DNA from 3 places in the Mesorhizobium sp. M0633 genome. Region 2 is predicted to be linked to each of the others. Evidence: riboswitches for the same ligand, from Rfam matches in the RefSeq annotation. Region 2 holds a riboswitch; each other region holds the start of a gene.
What was found. A riboswitch is a leader RNA that binds a small molecule or an ion and turns the genes downstream of it on or off. The one in region 2 is predicted to bind thiamine pyrophosphate.
Positions count from the first base shown of each region.

Region 1: linked by a shared signal. The riboswitch ahead of thiB (thiamine ABC transporter substrate binding subunit) and the one ahead of thiC (phosphomethylpyrimidine synthase ThiC) in region 2 are both predicted to bind thiamine pyrophosphate.
Region 3: linked by a shared signal. The riboswitch ahead of thiC (phosphomethylpyrimidine synthase ThiC) and the one ahead of thiC (phosphomethylpyrimidine synthase ThiC) in region 2 are both predicted to bind thiamine pyrophosphate.

Region 1 covers NZ_JAMYQC010000008.1:157,313-164,931, forward strand. The annotation lists gene NKI47_RS11190 (RNA polymerase factor sigma-32) at 1-81, shown strand, start outside; gene NKI47_RS11195 (M48 family metalloprotease) at 95-1,564, opposite strand; gene thiQ (thiamine ABC transporter ATP-binding protein) at 1,819-2,610, opposite strand; gene thiP (thiamine/thiamine pyrophosphate ABC transporter permease) at 2,607-4,226, opposite strand; gene thiB (thiamine ABC transporter substrate binding subunit) at 4,481-5,494, opposite strand; TPP riboswitch at 5,538-5,652, opposite strand; gene NKI47_RS11215 (thiamine diphosphokinase) at 5,780-6,424, shown strand; gene NKI47_RS11220 (ABC-F family ATP-binding cassette domain-containing protein) at 6,440-7,619, shown strand, end outside.
Region 2 covers NZ_JAMYQC010000073.1:191-7,809, reverse strand. The annotation lists gene NKI47_RS34095 (conjugal transfer protein TraG) at 1-1,907, opposite strand, end outside; gene NKI47_RS34090 (YybH family protein) at 2,426-2,881, opposite strand; gene NKI47_RS34085 (Fic family protein) at 4,031-5,575, shown strand; TPP riboswitch at 5,758-5,874, shown strand; partial or broken gene thiC (phosphomethylpyrimidine synthase ThiC) at 5,979-7,619, shown strand, end outside.
Region 3 covers NZ_JAMYQC010000064.1:5,067-12,685, forward strand. The annotation lists partial or broken gene NKI47_RS33620 (aldehyde dehydrogenase family protein) at 1-1, shown strand, start outside; gene NKI47_RS33625 (hypothetical protein) at 153-482, opposite strand; gene NKI47_RS33630 (MFS transporter) at 825-2,480, shown strand; gene NKI47_RS33635 (DUF309 domain-containing protein) at 2,664-3,263, opposite strand; gene pmtA (phospholipid N-methyltransferase PmtA) at 3,383-3,979, shown strand; gene NKI47_RS33645 (IS630 family transposase) at 4,291-5,244, shown strand; TPP riboswitch at 5,599-5,715, shown strand; partial or broken gene thiC (phosphomethylpyrimidine synthase ThiC) at 5,819-7,619, shown strand, end outside.

The DNA of each region.
Region 1 (7,619 bases), on a different contig from region 2:
GTCCGGCAGATCGAGGCGCGCGCCATGGAAAAGCTCAAGGCGGCGCTGGTAAAGCAGAATCCGGAATTTCTCGCAGCCTGAATCGCGTCGGCTGCTATTTGTCGGTGACGATCTTGACCTTGTCGCCGGCCGAAACCGCGGCACCCGGCGACAGCGCGTTGAGCACCCTGAACAAATCCAGCTTGCGGTCGACGCCGACCATCTGTGCGGCCAGGGAGCCCATTGTCTGGCCGGGCTGCACCGTGACGATGCGGATACGCAGTGGCTTCAGTGCTGCCTTCTCGGCAGCACTCAGGATGCGGAACGAGCCGCTGACCGAGCGCGCCACCGTGCTCAGCGAGGTGCTGGCCGAAGGTGCCGCGGTCAGCAAGCGGTAGACTTGGCCGCCGGCGCGGATCACCGCAATATCGAATTGCCAGCCGTCGGCGCCGGCATGCGCGGTTGCCGCTTCGTTGCCGTTGATCGTCTCCTGGCGCACGCTGCTGTCGTCGAGGCCGGCAACCCAGCCGCTGCGGATGTAGTCGGTCAGCGAGCGGTTCTTGTCGATCGAAACGCCGTCGAAGCGGATCGCCATGTCGCCCGGGCCGGTCGCCGTCACCGCCGCCGCCGAATTGTCGATGACGAAGCCGTTGGGCACCGAGAACGACACGCCGAGGCCAGGGTGCAGGAAGGTTTCGCCGCGCACATAGCCTTCCTCCGGCGTGTCGCCGTAAAGCAGCCCGTCTACGCCGGCAAGAAATGAATCGCGGTCGCGCGACCCGACACCGGGCGCGCCGAACTGGCGGGCGTGGCGCTGCGCGAGGTCTATACGCTGCGGCGTGTTGGGGTGCGTCGCCAGGAAGTCGAGGCTGGCGTCGGTGGCGCCGCTGATCGAGCGGAAATCGGTATAGGCCGACATCGACTGCAGGAAGCGGCCGGCGGCGTAGGGGTCGAAACCGGCTTCGCCGATCGACTTGATGCCGATGGCGTCGGCCTCCAGCTCCTGATTGCGCGAGAACTGGGCCAGCCTCAGCTTGCCGCGGATCAGCGCCGCCTTGGCCGTCGGGTTGTCGCCGAGCACGTCCGAAACGACCTTGGTCGCCAACCCCTCCTCGGCTTCCAGCTGCTGCCGCTGCAGGCCGTGGTTGGCCGTAACGTGGCCCATCTCATGCGCAATGACGGCGGCAAGCTCGGCTGAATCGTTGGCCAACGCAAGCAGGCCGCGGGTGATGTAGAGATAACCCCCCGGCAGCGCGAAGGCATTGACGTTGGGCGAGTTGAGGATGGTGATGCGGTAGGTCTGGGTTGGGTTGGCCGACACCACGGTCAGTCTGCCGACGATCTTGGCCACCATGCGCTCGAGCTTGGGGTCGGAATACTCGCCGCCATAGGTGGCGAGGATGCGCGGGTGCTGCGCCTTCGCCAGTTGGGCGAGCTTGCCGTTGGCGGCGACATTGTCGACCGTGATCGGCTTGTCGGAGGGCTGGAAGCCTGATTCCTGCACGTCGGGAGGCGTGAACATCTGGCAGCTTGCCAGCGCCACGGCGAGACCGGCCAGCGCCAGAAAACGCGCCAGCGGGTTCACCCTCCGATTGTCGATGCCGGTCGGCAGATCGGCTTCCTTTCAAGTCCTGGCACGTGACCGCGAAAATCGGGCGCGATTTCCGGAAAGCATCACGCGCAAAATCAAGTGCTACGGCGTCCTTCGTGCGTCCGACAGATACGAGGCAGCAAGGGCAAATCACGGTCTAGGCCGGACCAGCTCCTGGCGGACCTAGCCACACTACCTCGACCATGGCAAGCAAGCGCCGCTTCGCCTTCCGCCGGTTTGACCATAAATTATGTCCGCTTCCGGGCAACATCTCGTGATCCAACCGCAAACGGACCCGAGCCGATATAGCGTCGGAATGCCTCCGGTCCAGCCCCGACGAAAAAATCGGCCGCGGTGCCCGTCGCGGCAACCGTGCCACCATCCAGGAAAACCATGTTTTGGCCGATACGGCGCGCATCGTCCGGCTGGTGCGTGACGAATAGCACCGTCATGCGCTGCTCCGAATGGACGTCGGCCACCAGGTCGAGCATGTCGTCGCGCAGTGCCGGTCCGAGCGAAGCGAACGGCTCGTCGAGCAACAGCACCGGCCGGTCGCGCACCAGGACCCGGGCGAGCGCGACGCGCTGCCGCTCGCCGCCGGAGAGTTCGCGCGGCAGCCGGCTTTCCTTGCCGGCAAGGCCGACGCGCTTCAGCGCTGCGGCGATTGCGGCGCGATCGGCCTCGCTCGGCCTGAGCGAAGGCGAGCGGCCGAGCCCGACATTCTGCTCGACGGAAAGATGGGCAAACAGGTTGTTTTCCTGGAACACCATCGATACCGGCCGCGCTGATGGCGGCGCAGTGCTGACGTCGGCGCCGCCGATCAGCACGTGGCCCGACCGCGGCGTCTCGAAGCCGGCCACCAGATTGAGCAGTGTCGACTTTCCCGAACCGCTCGGCCCCATGATGGCGGTGATTTCCGACGCCGGGAAATCGACATCGAACATAAGCGGCGTTTCACCATAGCTGAAAGAGACATTATCGAGCCGCACGGCCGCGCCTTTTTCGACAGAAATGGACCGTTCCGGGCTGGTCGGCATCATGATTTCTCCCTCCTTCCCAGCCAGTCTGCGGCCAACACCAGCGCCAGGCAGACAAGGCCGAGCAGCAGCGCCAGGCCGGCCGCATCCTCGGTGCGGTAACTGCCCATGCGCGCCAGCAGCAGATAGGGCAAGGTCTGCACGGAATCGCTGCCGAATAGCGCAATGACGCCGAGATCGCCGAGCGACAGCGCCATGGCGAACGCGAAGCCGGTGACGAGCGGCCGCCGCAGCAACGGCCAGTCGACCAGCCGCAACCGGTTCCAGCCCGAGATACCAAGCTGTGCGCAGAGCCGTTCGTGGCGTTCGCTCGCCGCGTCATAGGCAGGGCGGATGGCGCGGATGGCGAACGGCATCGCCATCACCGCATTGACCGCAACGACCATGACAGGGGCGATCGCAAAGACATCGCCGACGGTGCGCAAGAGCAGGAACCAGCCGGCGCCGATGACGATGGGCGGCACCACCAGGACGAACCCCGCACCGGTGTCGGCCAGGTGTTCGAGCAGCGTCCTCCTGCCGCTCCGCCGGGTGAGCGCCAGCGCCCGGCGCGCCATGACCAGCGACAGCGACAACGCCACAGAGAGCAGCGCCGATAGGAGGGAAAGCACGGCACTGGTCGCCGTCGCTTGCCGCACCGCGCTCTCGCCGGCCAGGCGGCCGAGATCGGCGCCAAGCCCGGCTGCCAACGTGGCCGCCATCGGCCCGGCGACAAACAGCAGTGCGAGCCCGATCGCCAGTGCGTTCAGCACGGTCTCGGTCGCACCGGCTGAAAAATACCGGCGCGGCGCCACCGGCAGATTGGCATCCCCGACCATATTGGCGCCGAGCCGCGTCAAGGCCAGCACGACGACGAAGGTCAGGGCAATCTGCAGCAGGGTCAGCGTCACAGCCCGCGCCGGGTCGAAGTCGAAACGCAATGCCTGGTAGATGGCAACCTCCAGCGTCGTCGCGCGCGGCCCGCCGCCGAGCGTAAGCACGATGGTGAAAGAGGTGATGCACAGCATGAAAACGAGCCCGGCAACGCCCGGCAGGGCCGCACGCAGCGGCGGCCATTCGATCAGCCGGAAGGCCGGCGCAGCACCCATGCCAAGCTGGCTCGCCAGCCGCCATTGGTCGGCCGGCACGGTCTGCAGCGCTTCCAGGAACAGCCGCGTCGCCAGCGGCAGGTTGAAGAAGACGTGGGCGACGAGAATGCCCGACAGGCCATAGATGCCGGGCCAGCTCTGCCCGCCAATCGCGCCGAGCGTGCCGGCGAAATACCCGGCGCGGCCATAGAGTGCCAAGACACCGAGTGCGGCAACAATGGCCGGCAGCGCCAGCGGCACGGCGAAAAGCTGGAGGATGAAGCCTCGCCCGAAAAAACGCGGATGCCGCGACAGGGCGCGCGCGACGAACAGCGCCGGTGCAACGGAGAGCAGGGTCGACAGCAGAGCCTGCCAGAGCGTGAAACGGACGACGCGCAAGAGATAGGAATCGAAAGCGGCGGCGGCGCCGGACAGGTCGCGTGTGGCTTCGACGACGAGCCCGGCGAATGCACCGCCGATCAGCAGCGCGATGGCGGCGAGCGCGACGATGCCGGCAGTGACGCGGGGATCGGCCGGATGACGCGTACGCATGTCGCGCTACCCGACACTACGACAGGTGTTGATCGAAGGAAATACCTGGCAATGGCCGAGCCCACCCCTCTCTGGCCTGCCGGCCATCTCCCCCTCAAGGGGGGAGATTGCGCACTCAGCCGCCTTCGCCAATCTCACAAGTGGCAGGACGAGGAGAGGCGACAAAGCTGCCGATCTTCCCCCTTGAGGGGGGGGAGATGGCCGGCAGGCCAGAGGGGGGTGGCTTGGCGCAAACATCCGACGAGGCTTGAGCCCTACTTGCTCATCACCGCCAGCCACTCGTCGACCCAGGCCTTGCGATTTGCGGCGACCTCTTCCGGGCTGAACAGCAAGGTCTTGGTCGGTTTGACCAGCTTGTCGAACGCCGGGTTGAGCGGCTTGTCGGTCTTGCCGACCGGGAACATCCAGTTGGTTTCGGGAATGACATTCTGGAATTTCGGTCCGGTCATGAAGGCGATGAACTTTTCCGCCAGCGGGTTCTTCGCACCCTTGGTGGTGATCCCCGCGACCTCGATCTGCAGATATTCGCCTTCCTCGAAAGACGCCGCCTGGTAGCGCTCGGTGTTTTCGGCAACCATGTGGTAGGCCGGCGAGGTGGTGTAGGACAGCACCATCGGCGCCTCGCCCTTGGTGAACAGGCCGTAGGCCTCGCTCCAGCCCGGCGTTACCGTCAGCACCTTCGCCTTGAGTTTGGCCCAGGCTTCCGGCGCCTTGTCGCCATAGACCGACTTGACCCACAGCAGCAGGCCAAGGCCCGGCGTCGAGGTGCGCGGATCCTGGATGACGATCTTCTCTCCGGCATCGCCCTCGACCAATTCCCTGAGGCTCTTCGGCGGGCTCTTCAGTTTTTCGGTATCGTAGACGACGGCGAAATAGCCATAGTCGAACGGCACGAAAATATCGTCGCTCCAGCCGCCCGGCACACTGACGCCCGACACGGCGCCGTGCGGCGAAAACAGGCCGGTTGCCTTGGCGTCGGCGGTTAAGTTGGTATCGAGGCCAAGTACGATATCGGCCTTGGTCGCGGCGCCTTCCAGCTTCACACGATTGAGCAGCGCCACGCCGTCGGCGACCGAGACGAATTCGACGACGCAACTGCATTCGGCCTCGAAGGCCTTCTTCACCGCCGGTCCCGGACCCCAATCGGCGGTGAAGCTTTCATAGGTATAGACCGTCAGTCTATCCTGTGCCGATGCCTGCCCTGGCAAGGCGAGCGCGGATGCCGCAAGCAGGACAATTGAGACAAGAGAGTGGAAAAAACTGCGCATCGGCGCCTCCTTCGTTCGCGTTGAAAGGAATTGAGGCGTCGGGCTGTCCGAAACGTCTAATCCCTCCGCCGGTACAAACCGGATCAGGTTCAGCGGGTTGGCAGTCTTGCCTCTCAGCCGGTCCGCGAAAATCGCGTCCGGCACCCCGTTAGAGCGTTGCGACACATAGGCCCGGCCGAAGTGCTGCGCAAGCGGAAGTTTGCCGGGCATCCAAAGCCCAGCCTTCCGTTTCGTCTGCCGTTTCATCTTCCGTTTCCGGGGCAGGGCTGGTAAGGGCCACGAGATATGAGCACATTCACCATCCTGCTTGGCGGCGATCTCATCCGCACGCCGCTGCTCGACCGCCAGGTCGAAGGCTCGCGTGTCATCGCTGCCGATGCCGGCATCGGCCATGCCCGTATGCTGGGCCTGAGGCCGGAACTCTGGGTCGGCGATTTCGATTCGGTGCCTGCCGATTTGCCGGAAGATCTGGCCGCCGTGCCACGGCAGGTGTTTCCCGCTGAAAAGGACAAGACCGACGGTGAACTCGCTATCGCCGCCGCGCTCGAACGCGGTGCGACAAGCCTTGTGCTCGCAGGCGCCTTCGGCGGCAAACGCACCGACCACATCTTCCTGCATCTGGCGCTAAGCGTCCGGCTGGCGGAAGGCGGGACGGAAGTGCTTTTGACCAGCGGCGCACAGGAAGGCATTCCCTTGCTGCCGGGAAAGACTGGCTTCGACTATGCCGACGGCACGCTGTTTTCGGTGCTCGGCTTCTCCGATCTCGCCGGCCTGAGCGTCACCGGTGCCAAATGGCCGCTCGACCATGTCGAGGTTGCGTTCGGCTCGTCGCTGACCATTTCCAACGAGGTCAGGGGCCGGTTGGAAATCGCGCTGGCCAGCGGCCGCGCGCTGCTGCTCGCACATCCCTATCCTCTTCCGGAAAGCTGAGCCCAGAAAGCCGACATGGCGCCGCCAATTCTCAATCTCGACGGGATAAAGCTGACCTTTGGCGGCACGCCGCTGCTCGACGGTGCCGCCCTGACGGCCTCTGCTGGCGACAAGATCGCCCTGGTCGGCCGCAACGGCTCTGGCAAGTCGACGCTCCTCAAGATCGCCGCCGGGCTGATCGAACCGCAGGACGGCGAAGTCTTCCGCCAGCCTTCGGCGACCGTGCGCTACTTGCCGCAAATGCCCGACATGGACGGCTTTGCGACTGTCCGCGCCTATGTCGAGGCGGGGCTCGGGCCGGCCGACGATCCCTACCGCGCCACCTATCTGATGGAGCATCTCGGCCTGACCGGCGAGGAACGGCCGAACGACCTCTCCGGCGGCGAGGCGCGGCGCGCCGCCCTCGCCCGCGTCATGGCGCCGGAGCCCGACATTCTCCTCCTCGATGAGCCGACCAATCATCTTGACCTTTCGGTCATCGAATGGCTGGAGGAGGAGCTTGCCCGCACCTCCTCGGCACTGGTCGTCATCTCGCATGACCGCCGTTTTCTCGAACGCGTGTCGCGCGCCACAATCTGGCTCGACCGCGGCCAGACTCGCCGTCTCGACAAGGGCTTTGCCTATTTCGAGGAATGGCGCGACACGGTGCTGGAGGAGGAAGAGCGCGAGCAGCACAAGCTCGGCCGCCAGATCGTGCGTGAGGAGCACTGGCTGCGCTATGGCGTGACGGCAAGGCGCAAGCGCAACATGCGCCGGCTCGGTGAGTTGCAGACCATGCGCCAGCGCTTTCGCGGCCACCGCGGCGCCGAGGGTGCGGCGACGATGACAGCCAGCGACGCCGCCGAATCCGGCAAACTGGTGATCGAAGCCAAGAACATTGAGAAGAGCTTTGGCGATCTGACCGTGGTCAAGGGATTCTCGACCCGCATCCAGCGCGGCGATCGCGTCGGTCTGGTCGGGCCGAACGGCGCCGGCAAGACGACGCTGTTGAAGATGCTGACCGGCGAATTGAAGCCGGACGCGGGCACGGTGCGGCTCGGCACAAATCTGGAGATCGCCACGCTCGACCAGAAGCGCGAAGCCGTCGACCCGCAGGAGACATTGGCGCAGTATCTCACCGACGGGCGCGGCGAGAACCTCGTCATCAATGGCGAGCAGCGCCACGTCGTCTCTTACATGAAAGACTTCCTGTTCA
Region 2 (7,619 bases):
TCGTCGGGCTCGTCCCTGTCGAGGTCGAACTCATCGTCGCAGCGTGGCGTTCGTTCCGGCGCGATGTCTTCGTGTTCGGGAAGCTCGGGCTGGCGGCGAATGCCGCCATTGGCCGGATCCTCGTCCTGCTGATCCCTGGCAAGCCTCAGCTTGCGAGATTTGCCTTCCGGCTCAGCAAGAAGTGTCGTGTTGGTCCAGTCGTCAGAGCGAGCGTTCTGCGTTGTCCCTCCGGTCCTTGGTGGCGGCAAGACACGCTCGGCAAGACGCGGGTCGGCAAAGTAGCGTGCCTTCTTCGCACGGATTGGGAACTGGCCCGAGATCATAATGATCGCCTCGGTAGGCGGCAGCTGCATGATCTCGCCCGGCGTCATCAGTGCACGCGCCGTTTCCTGCCGCGACACCATCAGATGCCCGAGCCAGGGCGACAATCTGTGCCCCGCATAGTTTTTCATGGCGCGCAACTCGGTCGCGGTCCCCAGAGAGTCTGAGACGCGCTTGGCCGTCCTCTCGTCATTCGTGGCGAAGCTCACCCGCACATGACAATTGTCGAGGATGGAATTGTTCGGTCCGTAGGCCTTCTCGATCTGATTGAGCGATTGTGCAATCAGGAACGACTTGATGCCATACCCGGCCATGAAGGCCAGCGCGCTTTCGAAGAAATCGAGCCTGCCGAGCGCGGGAAACTCGTCCAGCAGCATCAAAAGACGCTGCCGGTGATCCTTCGCGTGAAGATCTTCGGCGAGCCTGCGGCCGATCTGGTTAAGCACGAGTCGCATCAGCGGCTTTGTGCGACTGATGTCCGATGGCGGCACGACCAGATAGAGCGTCGTCGGCCGTGCCTCCTCGACAAGGTCTGCGATCCGCCAGTCACAGCATGACGTCACCTTGGCCACAACTGGATCGCGGTAGAGGCCCAGAAAACTCATGGCCGTCGAGAGCACGCCGGAACGCTCGTTCTCGGACTTGTTAAGCAGTTCCCGAGCAGCCGACGCCACGACGGGATGCGGGCCTGCATCACCCAAATGCCGCGTCAGCATCATGGCGCGCAGCGTTGCCTCGATTGGCCGCTCTGGATCGGAAAGGAAGTTCGCCACGCCTGCGAGGGTCTTGTCTTTCTCCGCATAGAGCACGTGCAGTATTGCGCCGACCAGCAACGCATGGCTGGTCTTCTCCCAGTGGTTGCGGCGTTCCAATGTGCCTTCTGGGTCGACCAGGACATCCGCCACGTTCTGCACATCTCGAACTTCCCACTCGCCCCGTCGCACCTCCAGCAGAGGATTGTAGGCTGCGGATCCAGCATTGGTCGGGTCGAACAGAAGCACCTGGCCGAAACGAGCCCGCCATCCGGCCGTCAGTTCCCAGTTTTCGCCTTTGATGTCGTGGACGATTGCCGAACCCGGCCAGGTCAGTAGTGACGGTACGACCAGGCCGACGCCTTTGCCGCTTCGGGTCGGTGCGAAACATAGCACGTGTTCCGGACCGTCGTGGCGCAGATAGTGTCGGCCCAACATACCCAGGATCACCCCATCCTGACCGATCATCCCAGCGGCCTTGATTTCGTCTCGCGTCGCCCAGCGCGCCGAGCCGTAAGTCGTGGTATCCTTTGCCTCGCGCGCCCGCCACAGCGACATCCCGATCGCTGCGACGATAGCCATGAGGCTTCCGCTCGCCGCAATCGCCGCGCCCTCCAGGAAGACCTTCGGCGCGTAGGCGTCGTAGAAAAACCACCACCAGAAAAAGGCTGGCGGCGGGTAAACGGGCTGTCCAGCCAATTCGAACCACGGCGGACCGAGTTGGCTTTGAAAGCCGAGCCGCCCTGCCGTCCACTGTGTTGCTCCCCATGTTGTCGCGACGACGATCAGAAAGGCGGTGAGGATCTGGCCCCATAAAACCTTGCTTGCCGGCATCGGTCGTTTCCCAAATGGATGATCGGAACAACCGAAAAGCTCGAATTCCTAAATTCGCAAGAAAAAAGGGGCGGTCGAAGCAGCATGGCGTACCCGGACGTGGAAAGACTTGCCCGATGCGATCTCGAATGTTGAACGAGCATAGGGGGGCTGCTTTCTTCTGGAGCCGTTGAGCCGCTACTTGCCCAATGATAGTTAGTTGTCTCGGCTCAGATGGCATTCGACGAGATGGACGGGTTCTTGGAGAACCACGGATTGCGCATGACCAAATGAACAAGAGTCCTCAGCGGCGCGCCGAGCCGGAGAACACTCTAGTCCCGGCAAGTGGTGGTCAGCCGTTCTGCTGAGCTCGAATCTTACCGCCTCCCTGATCGGTAGCGCGATAGATCCAGAGCCGACTCGATGAGCAGACCCATCAAGTCTGTTCAATTTTGTTAATCAATTCAGTCACATCAGCTATTGCCATGGACTTTCGTTGGAACTGTTGCAAGCCGCGCCGGCCTCACGGGTCGCGGAATCTATTCGGCCGCACCTAAGTTCCAGATGTCCCGATGCAGGCGCCATGTCCCGTCGTCCCCTTTTTTCCAAACGACAATGTACTTGCCCGCAACGGTGGAAGGGGCACCGCCTTTGCTCGGCACACTGAGCGTAAATGCGCCAACTTCGTAGGCGAGATTCCCGCTCCCTTCCACTTCCAGCGCCTTCAGGGTGAGATTCTTCATCCCGGCCTTGATTGCGCCCTGCCAGAATTCTTCCACGCCCTTGCGGTCATCGATGCGTTTGCCGTCGGGTGGCAGCAGGGCGGCATCGTCGGTATACATTTGACCTACCGCTGCTGCGTTTCCGCTGTTGAAGGCGTCCATGAATTTTACCAACGCCGCTTCGATGTCCTCACGAGCCGAGTGGGGGGCCGCAGACAATGCAGACGAAAGAAGCAGCACAGCAGCAAATGCAAATGACTGAACCAGTCTCATTTCGTCCTCCCTTGCGTGCCCGACATGCCCACCCGATGAATAGCGCCGACCCGAGGGCGCCGCGGCGTTCGATGGCCAGGCGCGGATTATATTAGACTTATCTGATATGACGGCGCAAGCGCAGCTGCGACCCTCTGAACGACCAGCGTAGCAGCTGCCGGAGAGCTTCAAAGCGGCGGCTACCGCTCACTGCCTCCTCGTCTCGACGAAAGAATTCGTTCGAATGATGCTTTTCCGCGGCTTTGCTCGCAAGTTTTCGTCAGCCAGCACAGGGCCTCCTCTTACGCTCGCTGGTCGTCAAGGCCCAGCGGCCACTAGCTGACAGTCCCCCCGCAGCCAAGCCGCTGGGCCCTCGACGTGGGGAACGAGCATTGGAGACGATGTCGCGCTTTCCGTTACAGCCCGAAGGCGGGTGACAGATGACCGCGTCAGCCTCTCCACCCCGAGCTACGATTTCACGCATTCGATCAGGCACAGCTCTCTCGGGCTAGCGCGCCAAGCATGAGTTAGCTCCCGAATGAGCAGGTGCCGCCCAGTTCAGCTTCGGCCCTTGCGCGCGCAAGGTATTGGCCGAGATCGATCGGCAGTCCGGTCGGCAAATTGGGGCAGCGATGGCGAGAATGAATGCCGGGAACTTCCCTTCGGTGCCGCTTCGTCGATCTGTTTGCCGAGAAGACGCGCGCGCTGCGTGCCGCCCCCCATACCGTAGAGAACTCATTTCAGGTCACACACACACACACACGACGCCACCGAGATCCTGCATCACTTTTCTACTCCGACGCCGCCACGTCACCAAGATCAGTCGCGAGCGTGATCGCGGCTATCAAATCGGGATCGCGCGCCGGAGCGCTCTATGAGTGAGCCCCGAACGGCGCGCTGCTCCTCGAGCAATCCGGCTCGACGTAAGGCGGGCCATCCGTGCCGGCCTCGTGACTAACAGACGGGCGAATGGCGGTTCCTGGACTCACCTTTTTGTCTGAAGTCGCTTCCTTGAGCCGGTGGCGGAGTTCTTGCTTGATCGACTTCAGCACCGTCTTAGAATCGGTTTTCGGAAAATTTGTCTTGTGGCATCAATTTTCATGGGATAGGATCATTTTTCATAGGTTTTGGCCCGAACTAACCAAAATTCGATGGAAGGATTCGCTTTTCATGCCTGCGGTGCAACAGCACCAATTTTCAGGTCCTGTTACCGTTTTTCAGGAAATCCGCCTTCCTGAAACGGCGACCCCGGCCGGGTACAGCGCCCTGATCGGAGCCTACAGGCTCGCCGTGCCCTTGCCCCGTAGGTTGTTCGCCACGGGCGAGCATCATCGCATTACCGAACGGGATGGCTGGCGGATCATGACCCCCCGCCATGCCCCAAATCCTACCCTCGAAGGCCACCTGACCTTTGCGCTCAAGTACGAGGGACTGAACCTTGCCGTCCTCAAGCGGCTGTTCCAAGTGACCGGTCCCGCGCCGATCGAGGCGCTGGTCCGTGAAAGCCCGACCGGCAGTTATGCCCGACGCATCTGGTTTTTATATGAATGGCTGAGGGGCGCGCGTATCGATCTGCCGGACGCGAAGGCCGGACGATACATTCCGGTTGTCGATCCCGAGCTGCAGTGGCCGGGACCCGACAAGACCGCTTCGCGCTACCGCGTAAGGGACAATCTCCCCGGCACGCGTGAGTTCTGCCCTCTGGTGTTCCGCACCAAGATTCTCGAAAAATTCATCGGCCTTGAACTACCGCGGCGCGCGGAGGCAATCGTAGCGGACGTGCCGCGCGACCTTCTTGCTCGGACCGCCGCCTTTCTTTTGCTCAAAGACTCGCGATCAAGCTATGCGATCGAGGGCGAGCACCCGCCGCAAGATCGCATCCAGCGCTGGGGCCGCGCCATCGGCGAATCCGGCCGCTGGCCGATCAATCGCGATGAGCTGCTGCGTCTGCAAAGAATTGTACTTGGCGACGCCCGTTTCGTAAGACTTGGCTTCCGAAAAGAAGGAGGTTTCGTCGGTGAGCATGACCGAGACAACGGCACGCCCTTGCCCGATCACATCAGCGCTCGGCCCGAGGACCTGCCGCGGCTAATTGATGGAATGGCGGCGTTCGATCAGGGCCCCGCGCAAAACCTTGATGCAGTCGTAGCCGCCGCAATCCTCGCCTTCGGCTTTGTCTACATTCACCCGTTCGAGGACGGAAACGGCCGCATTCACCGCTACCTAATCCACCACGTCCTTGCCATGCGCGGCTTCAATCCGCCGGGAGTTGTCTTTCCCGTCTCGGCCGCGATCCTGGACCAGATCAACGAGTACAGGGGCGTGCTCGAGAGCTATTCGCAGCGCCTTCTGCCGTTGGTGGAATGGGAACCGACGCCGCAATTCAACGTCCGGGTGCTGAATGACACCGGTGATTTCTACCGGTTCTTCGATGCAACCCCGCACGCCGAATTCCTCTATGCCTGCGTTCAGCGGACGATCGAACGGGACCTTCCCGAGGAAACCGCATTTCTGCAGCGCTACGATCAGTTCCGGCAGCAGGTGGACGCCTTTATCGACATGCCCGAGCGGTTGATCGATCTGCTCTTCCGTTTTCTTCACCAGAATGATGGACATCTATCGAACCGCGCGCGCGAAAAGGAATTCGCCGCGCTGACCAATGACGAGGTAGGAAGAATCGAGGCGATCTACGCGCAAACCTTTGGTCCCCATTGAAGGTGTGATCATCAGGATCGATTTTTAGTCCGACGGTTTGCGATTCCCTTGTCCCTGCCTTCATCTCCGACGCTTGACTTGTCGCCGAGACATGCACGATTTTTTCCGCACGGTCTGACCGGCGGCCGATCAGCCGCGGCCAGAACGCGCTTGACAAACCGGAGCCGTCCCGTCCAACCTCACGCATTCACCAGGGGAGTCCCGGCAAGGGGCTGAGATACTGCTGGCATTCGCGGCGCAGTGACCCGTTGAACCTGATCCAGTTCATACTGGCGTAGGGACGGTGCAAGCGCTTTGCGGGAGTTTACGCCCGAGATCCTGTTTCGGCAGGTCGACAGAAGCGTCTTTTCATCCTCCCGGCACAGAACTGGGTCTCCAATGCAACGAGCAAAGGAGCCTCAAGATGAATGCCCTCACCCCCGCCGTCTCGACGGGACCGCTGCCCGCCTCACGAAAAATCCACAAGCCCGGTGCCATCCACCCGCAGATCAGGGTACCGATGCGCGAAATCTCCGTCCATCCGACGGCCGGCGAACCGCCCGTCACCGTCTACGATCCGTCCGGCCCCTATACAGACCCGACTGTCGAAACCAGCATCGAAAACGGCCTTGCCCGGCTTCGCCACGAATGGATTACGGCGCGGGGCGATGTCGAAGCCTATGACGGCCGCCACGTGCGGCCGGAAGACAACGGATTCGCCGCAGGCGAGCGCCTGACGCCGGAGTTTCCAGTCCGTAACCGGCCGCTGAGGGCCAAGTCAGGCAAGGCGGTGACTCAGCTTACCTATGCGCGCGCCGGCATCATCACACCCGAAATGGAGTTCGCCGCCATCCGCGAGAACCTTGGTCGCGAGATCCTGCACGGCAAGCTTGAGCGCGACGGCGAGGCTTTCGGCGCGACACTGCCCGATTTCGTCACGCCGGATTTCGTGCGTGATGAGGTGGCGCGCGGACGCGCAATCATTCCCGCCAACATTAACCACCCAGAGAGCGAGCCGATGATCATCGGCCGCAATTTCCTGGTCAAGATCAATGCCAATATCGGCAACTCCGCTGTCACCTCCTCGATGGCCGAAGAGGTCGAAAAGATGGTCTGGGCGATCCGCTGGGGCGCCGATACGGTGATGGACCTGTCGACCGGCCGCAACATCCACAACATCCGCGACTGGATCGTCCGCAACTCGCCGGTGCCGATCGGCACGGTGCCGCTCTACCAGGCGCTCGAGAAGGTTGGCGGCATTGCCGAGGATCTGACCTGGGAGGTGTACCGCGACACGCTGATCGAACAGGCCGAACAGGGCGTTGACTATTTCACCATCCATGCCGGCGTGCGGCTGCATTACATCCCACTGACCGTTGACCGGGTCACGGGTATCGTCTCGCGCGGCGGCTCGATCATGGCAAAATGGTGCCTGCACCATCACCGGGAAAGCTTCCTCTACGAGCACTTCGCGGAGATCTGCGACATCTGCCGCGCCTATGACGTCTCCTTCTCGCTCGGCGACGGCCTTCGTCCCGGCTCGATCGCCGATGCCAACGATGCGGCGCAGTTCGCCGAGCTGGAAACGCTTGGCGAGCTGACGAAGATCGCCTGGGCGAAGGATTGCCAGGTGATGATCGAGGGGCCTGGCCACGTGCCGATGCACAAGATCAAGCAGAACATGGACAAGCAACTCGCCGTTTGCGGCGAGGCGCCGTTCTATACGCTTGGCCCGCTGACGACCGACATCGCGCCGGGCTACGACCACATCACCTCCGGCATCGGCGCGGCGATGATCGGTTGGTTCGGCACCGCCATGCTCTGCTACGTCACGCCCAAGGAACATCTCGGCCTTCCCGATCGCAACGACGTCAAGACCGGCGTGATCACCTACAAGATCGCGGCGCATGCCGCCGACCTGGCGAAGGGTCACCCGGCGGCGAAGATCCGCGACGACGCGCTGTCGCGGGCCAGATTCGAGTTCCGCTGGGAGGACCAGTTCAACCTGTCGCTCGATCCCGAAACAGCGCGGTCCTTCCACGATCAAACCTTGCCCAAGGAGGCG
Region 3 (7,619 bases), on a different contig from region 2:
AGGCGGCGGGCGGCGACTGCCGCGATGAAGGCCAGCGGACGGCCGGACGCCACGAAATCGACCCGCAGTTTCAGATTCGTGGAACAATCCACACCCAGTCTGCCTCATAAAGGGCCCGGTTTTCCGCCTATTTTTTTGGCGGTCGAACGTCGTCAATTGCCTTTGTCACTGTGGCGGAACGCGGCGCGATAGCCGGTTAGCAACAAGCTTTGGGCGTCATTCTCTCTGGCGGAATCGACCCCTTCCGACAAAAGCCTGACCTTTGCCAGTCTTCTACGGGCCAGCGTTCGCGCCAAAAGTTCAAAGCCGCGTCCGTAACATTCAACAATGAAAGCCAGCGTTATCAGGTCGAGCAGAAAGTCGTCTATCGCATGCGTGAGCGCACCAGACCTTTGTTCAAGCTGAAGCAGCAAGGCGCGCGCCTCTTCGATCACGGCCCGGCAATCGTCTGCGTCTATCAGTGAATCGATCCTGTCAAACATCTGCAAGCGTCCTCACTCTCCCTAAGCCACACGCAGCGCATCGAACGCCGCTGATGAATGAGTTTCCAACAAAAGCACAGGGTCGCGTTTCGCGAAAAGGCATCGCTCGGCAAAGTGCGCGTTGATGAAGCCTGGTGCGTTAAGCGACAAGTGAATCCGACCTTACCAGATATCTTCGAAGGCGAGTGAGCCGGCCCACGCCTGCGTGCCGCAACCCTCAATGCCGAGGAAACTGTTCTGCACTCGCCGGAGGCAAACAGTTCCTCTCTATTCTTCCAGCCGCCACGGTTCAGCCTAGATTACATGGGAAGCGCTAATAACGGAAAGCAAAGGGTTCGCAAAATGAGTAGGGTGGCTGGATCAAACGAAGATTTGGCTGCACCAACGACCTTTGGGCCACTTTTGCAGCCCACCTTTCGTTCGATCTGGCTCGCGACGCAGGTTTCAAGCCTCGGCTGGTTAATGCAGACTGTCGCCATCAGCTGGCTGATGGCGACGATCTCGACTTCCGATCTGATGGTTGCGTTGGTGCAGGCTTCGTCGAACCTGCCCGCTTTCGTCCTGTCCGTTTTTGCCGGGGCTCTCGCCGACAATTTCAGCCGGCGCCGGGTCATGTTCGCCGGTCGGTGCCTTATGGTGATTGCGTCCGCGATGCTGACCGCGTCCGTGGCGCTGGGCTTTGTCAGTCCGTGGATGATCCTCGGCTTCAGCTTCTTGATCGCAAGCGGCGGTGCTCTCAATGATCCGGCCTGGCAAGCGTCGGTTGGCGATATCGTGGATCGACGCGATGTTCCCGCTGCCGTCACCCTGCTTTCTGTTGGCTTCAACACCGTCCGGACTGTTGGCCCGGCGCTCGGCGGCTTTGTGGTTGCCTCATTCGGCCTCATGGCGGCATTTGCCGTGACCACGCTCACCTATTTCGTACCCTTGACCACTATTTGGCGCTTCAAGTGGAAGGTTCGTTCTTCGCCACTGCCGCGTGAGCCGATGAGGACGGCGATCTATGATGGGCTGCGCTTCACCGCGATGTCATCGGAAATCAAGACTGCGATCGCGCGCGGTACCCTCTTTGGCTTGGCGAGCATCGCCATACTCGCGCTGCTGCCGGTGGTTGTCCGCGACCAGCTGGGAGGAGGCCCGCTTGCCTATGGCGCGCTCATGGCCGGCTTCGGGACAGGTGCCGTCTTCGCCGGCCTCTCCAACAGCCTGTTCAGACGGAGCTTGTCGCAAGAAAGGCTGATGAGGCTCTCCTGCGTCGCCTGCGCGGCGTGTTCTCTCTCCCTGGCAATGACATCTTCGATTGCGGTGGCGGCAATTGCACTCGCCTTGGGTGGCGCCGGCTGGGTCACCGCCTGGTCCGGGGTCGGTGTGAGCGTGCAGCTGGCGAGCCCGCGCTGGGTCGTGGGGCGCACAATCTCGATCTACTATGCCTTGATTGATGGTGGCATCGCGCTCGGCAGCTGGGTGTGGGGCACGGTTTCCCAGAACCATTCCCTGACCTGGGCGCTGGAGGGCTCCGCTGCAGCCCTGTTGCTCGTCGCCGCAGCCGGCGTTCTGTTTCCTCTTCGCGAGCGCCGCGAATCCGAACCCGATCCTTTGGGCGAATTCGACGCCCCAGCTGTCGCTCTCAATTTGAAGCCGAGAAGCGGCCCGATCGTGGTCAAGGTCGAATACCTGATAGCCGAGAGAAATCTCGAGGCCTTCCTCGACCTCATGCGGCAGCGGCGTCATGTACACAGCCGCGTGGGTGCGCGGAACTGGACGCTCCAGCGCAACCTTCAGAAGCCTATGCAATGGACAGAAACATTCCGCACGCCGACCTGGACAGACTACCTTCGCCTCAATCATCGTCTCACGGAAGTAGACAAGGAACTGGACGAACGAGTCTTCCAGCTGCACGCGGCAGAGTCCCCACCTCAAATGACACTTTCCATCGAGCGGCCGACAAGCTCGGCCCGCAAGCCCGAGCACTCAGCTTTTCGCCATCCCCGTCATTGAAGCCTGGCCGGCATCTCTGTCATCAATCGATGGCTACGAGCGCGACCGGTCAGCCCCCGACCTTCAAGACCATCGACATCGAAGCGGCCGCGAGTTGCCTATAAAACATCACTGCACTCTTATTGTTTGTGACGCATGCGGGTGGTGAGCGGTTTTCAAAGGCCTCGTTTCCTGCTGACAAAGTTAGCTTGGACCACTGAATTGCCGATCGCTCTCGGATCCTGGTGCGAGTATGAAATCAAAGACGGGCTCAGGCTGGGCAGGCTTTGGCTCCCGCAGAACAACCGGGTAAGCTACGATCGCTTGGGCATGTTCAGCGAGCGCGGCGGGTGTCATTCCCAGTGCTTTCTCAAACAGGCCGCCCGGCACTCTCACCACCTGACGAAAAAGCCCTGCAGCTCTTGTAGCATGGCGCGCCGCAGCGACCCGCTTGCCCTCGCGGATCTTCACCCCGGCCGCCGCCAACAGGATCAGCCCCTTGAAGAACAGGCGGTGCTGAGCGCTTTGTTTGGCAGCGTGCCAAAGAGGCTCCCAAGCCTCATGCGCTTCCCAGTAGTAGCCGTGGTTGAAAAGATCGATCCCCCATCGAAACACATCTGAGCCGAGCGCTTCGCCAACGGCGACCGTCACCGGATCTGTTCGGTAACTATGGCCCAAGGGATCGCGCACCGGATGCGGATGTTTGCCGGGCAGATACGCATAGCTCGGGAAACTCTTTCGGGCAGCAAGCGAGGGCGTGACATAGACCCAGCAAACACGAAAGCGCGTTAACGGGCAATTCATGCTGAGCGCGCCCTGACACGCAAGCAGTCTTAACCGGCTTTTAAACCGTGCCGAGATTGGCAAAAACGCGCTTTGCGAGATACATGACGCTGGGTAAGCGGCTGATGCAAGGAGGAGATATGATTCTGCGACTGAAGGAGCGGCTCGGCAAACGGTTTGAGGAAGAAGTCCAATTCTTCAAAGGCTGGCAGAAGGACAAGAAGGGCGTGGGAGCCCTTATTCCCACTTCGGTTTATGCGGCACGCCGGATGGCAAGCGTGGTGAATCCACGGTCAGGATTGTCGATTCTGGAGCTCGGCGCGGGAACTGGTGTCATCACAAAGGCGATCCTGGCTAGGGGAATCAAGCCGCACCAGCTGGTTTCAGTCGAATATTCCAACATTTTCTACAACTGCCTGGTGCAACGCTTCCCGAATGTGGACTTCAGGTTGGGCAACGCATTTACGCTGGACGAAGCTTTGGGTGACCGCAAAGGTGAACAGTTCGATTGTGTTGTAAGTGCAGTCCCACTGTTGAGCTTTCCAATGGAACAGCGTGTCGCGCTGGTTGAGGATCTGCTTGCCCGCATTCCTGCCGGCCGGCCCCTAATTCAGATCACATATGGACCTCTGTCGCCGGTGATCAAGATGCCAGACCGTTACGTGGTTTCCCACTATCACTTCGTTGTCCGCAACATACCGCCGGCACAGCTCTGGACTTATCGTCGAGCAGTCTAGCCAGATCTGGACGGTTTCCTTCTCTGAGGGTTCCGCTGGGTGGTGGCCTTCCACCCAAACAGGATGTGGACAGAGCAGGGGCAGACGCCAGATTGCCAAGAAGACGAAGCGGTCCTGGTTTGATTTGACAGACGAGCGGTGGGTGCAGTTCGGACAGCTGATGTCGAAGCCTCGACGTCGCGGTCGTCCGCGCGAGGTAATTCCGGGAGGTTGTCAGGGCAAGCGCTAGAGCGTCGGACGTTCAGTTTGAATCGCGAGGGATTCCAGTGAGGCGTGGTTCATGATTCACTTCCTGTAGGAGGTGATTTGCCATGCCCAAGCCCTATTCGCTCGATTTGCGTGAACGTGTTGTGCGGTTTGTCGAGGCTGGCCACTCGCGGCGTGCGGCGGCGGCACATTTTGGGGTGTCGGTTTCGTTTGTCGTGATCCTGATGAGGAACTATCGAAAGACCGAGAGCCTGGCGCCCAAGGCCAGCGGTGGCCGCCGCCATTCCAAGCTCGACCCGCATCGTGCGTTCCTGCTTGGCCGTGTGGCCGAGAAGGATGACACCACCATGCCGGAGCTTGCCGCCGAGCTGGCCGCTGCTACAGACGTCCAGGTCGCTCCTGCCTCGATCTCGCGCTGGCTTATCAGGAATGGCTATCGCTTCAAAAAAACGCTGCTGGCCAGCGAGCAAGATCGTCCCGACGTCAGCAAGGCGCGGCAGGAGTGGCAGACCAGGCGCCAGCCGCGGATGCGGCTTGAGCCACATCGGCTGGTGTTCATCGACGAAACCGGAACCACTACGAAGATGACACGTCTGCGCGGCCGCTGCCTAAAGGGCCAACGGCTGCGCTCAAAGGCACCGTTCGGGCATTGGAAGACGCAGACCTTCATCGCCGGGTTGCGCTGTCATGGGCTCACGGCCCCTTTTGTTATCGACACGCCGATGAACCGGCGCATCTTCGAAACCTATGTCGAAACGCAGCTCGCTCCGACGCTGGCAAAGGGCGATGTCGTCATCCTCGACAATCTCGCTGCCCACAAGAGCCCGGCCGCCGAGGCAGCGATCCGGGCCAGAGGCGCATGGCTGCTCTTCCTGCCGCCCTACAGCCCAGATCTCAATCCCATCGAAATGGCATTTGCCAAGCTCAAGGCGCACCTGCGCGCAAAGGCCATCAGAACCATCGACGCCCTGTGGCAGGCCATTGGCGATATCTGCAATCTCTTCTCTCCAACAGAATGCAGAAATTACTTCGCAGCCGCAGGGTATGGACTCACATGAAAGTCCGCCGCTCTAGACTAGCGCTGGGTGAAGCATCTGTTCGCCAATGGCGCCTATGGCTCAACCTCACGGGCACCTGCACTTGATGGTCGAGATCATCCGTCGATTCGACGGTCAGAATAGCTCCAAATTCTGCCGCAGGGTGGTCGAGCGAACCTTCGGCGCGGCTACGGGTATCGATGTCTCTCAGCTCCTCCCTGAATTTCAAAACCGACTCAGAAAGGCGTCCTTCTTGGCGAAATCGGTGACGTGGTGCCGCAAGCACGGCTATTCTCGGACGGCGGCGCTAAGTTCGCCGGTCGCACGGACGGGCCAAATGCGCTTGACAAAGCCGCGCCGGCCCGTTCAACCTGGGGCATTCACCAGGGGAGTCCCGGCAAGGGGCTGAGATACTGCTGGCTTTCGCGGCGCAGTGACCCGTTGAACCTGATCCAGTTCATACTGGCGTAGGGACGGTGCAAGCGCTTTGCGGGAGTTCACGCCCGAGGTCCTGTTTCGGCAGGTCGACAGAAGCGTCTTTTCATCCTTCCGGCACAGAACTGGGTCTCCAATGCATGAGCAAAGGAGCCTCAAGATGAATGCCCTCACCCCCGCCGTGTCGACGGGACCGCTGCCCGCCTCGCGGAAGATCCACAAGCCCGGCACCATCCACCCGCAGATCAAAGTGCCGATGCGCGAAATCTCCGTCCATCCGACGGCCGGCGAGCCGCCCGTCACCGTCTACGATCCGTCAGGCCCCTATACAGACCCGACTGTCGAAACCAGCATCGAAAACGGCCTTGCACGGCTTCGCCATGAATGGGTCACCGCGCGCGGCGATGTCGAAGCCTATGACGGCCGCCACGTCCGGCCAGAAGACAATGGGTTTGCGGCGGGCGAGCGCCTAACACCGGAATTTCCAGTCCGCAACCGGCCACTCCGGGCCAAGACCGGCAAGGCGGTGACACAGTTTGCCTATGCGCGCGCTGGCATCATCACGCCCGAAATGGAGTTCGTCGCCATCCGCGAGAATCTTGGTCGCGAGATCCTGCACGGCAAGCTTGAGCGCTACGGCGAGGCCTTCGGCGCGGCGATCCCCGACTTCGTCACGCCTGAATTCGTCCGCCACGAGGTGGCGCGCGGACGCGCGATCATTCCCGCCAACATTAATCATCCCGAGAGCGAACCGATGATTATCGGTCGCAATTTCCTGGTCAAGATCAACGCCAATATCGGTAACTCCGCCGTCACATCGTCGATGGCTGAAGAGGTCGAAAAGATGGTGTGGGCGATCCGCTGGGGCGCCGACACGGTGATGGATCTGTCGACCGGCCGCAACATCCACAACATCCGCGAATGGATCGTCCGCAACTCGCCGGTGCCGATCGGCACGGTGCCGCTTTACCAGGCGCTCGAGAAAGTCGGCGGCATTGCCGAGGATCTTACCTGGGAGGTTTACCGCGACACGCTGATCGAACAGGCCGAACAGGGCGTCGACTATTTCACCATCCATGCCGGCGTGCGGCTGCACTATATCCCGCTGACCGTCGACAGGGTGACGGGCATCGTCTCGCGCGGCGGCTCGATCATGGCAAAATGGTGCCTGCACCATCACCGGGAAAGCTTCCTCTACGAGCACTTCGCGGAGATCTGCGACATCGCCAGAGCCTACGACGTCTCCTTCTCGCTCGGCGACGGCCTTCGTCCGGGCTCGATCGCCGATGCCAACGATGCGGCGCAGTTCGCCGAGCTGGAAACGCTCGGCGAGCTGACGAAGATCGCCTGGGCCAAGGATTGCCAGGTGATGATCGAGGGGCCCGGCCACGTGCCGATGCACAAGATCAAGCAGAACATGGACAAGCAGCTCGCCGTTTGCGGCGAGGCGCCGTTCTATACGCTTGGACCGCTGACGACCGACATCGCGCCGGGCTACGACCACATCACCTCAGGCATCGGTGCTGCCATGATCGGCTGGTTCGGCACCGCCATGCTCTGCTATGTCACGCCCAAGGAGCATCTCGGCCTTCCCGATCGCGATGACGTCAAGACCGGCGTGATCACCTACAAGATCGCCGCCCATGCCGCCGATCTGGCAAAGGGCCATCCGGCGGCGAAAGTCAGGGATGATGCCCTTTCCCGCGCGCGCTTCGAGTTCCGCTGGGAGGACCAGTTCAATCTGTCGCTCGATCCCGAAACCGCGCGGTCCTTCCACGACCAGACCTTGCCCAAGGAGGCGCACAAGCTGGCACATTTCTGCTCGATGTGTGGGCCGAAATTCTGCTCGATGCGTATCTCCCACGACATCCGTGCCGAGGCGCAGAAAGAGGGCATGGCGGCGATGGCGGCGAAATACCGCGAGGGCGGCGATCTCTACGTGCCGGCGGACGAGACCGGCG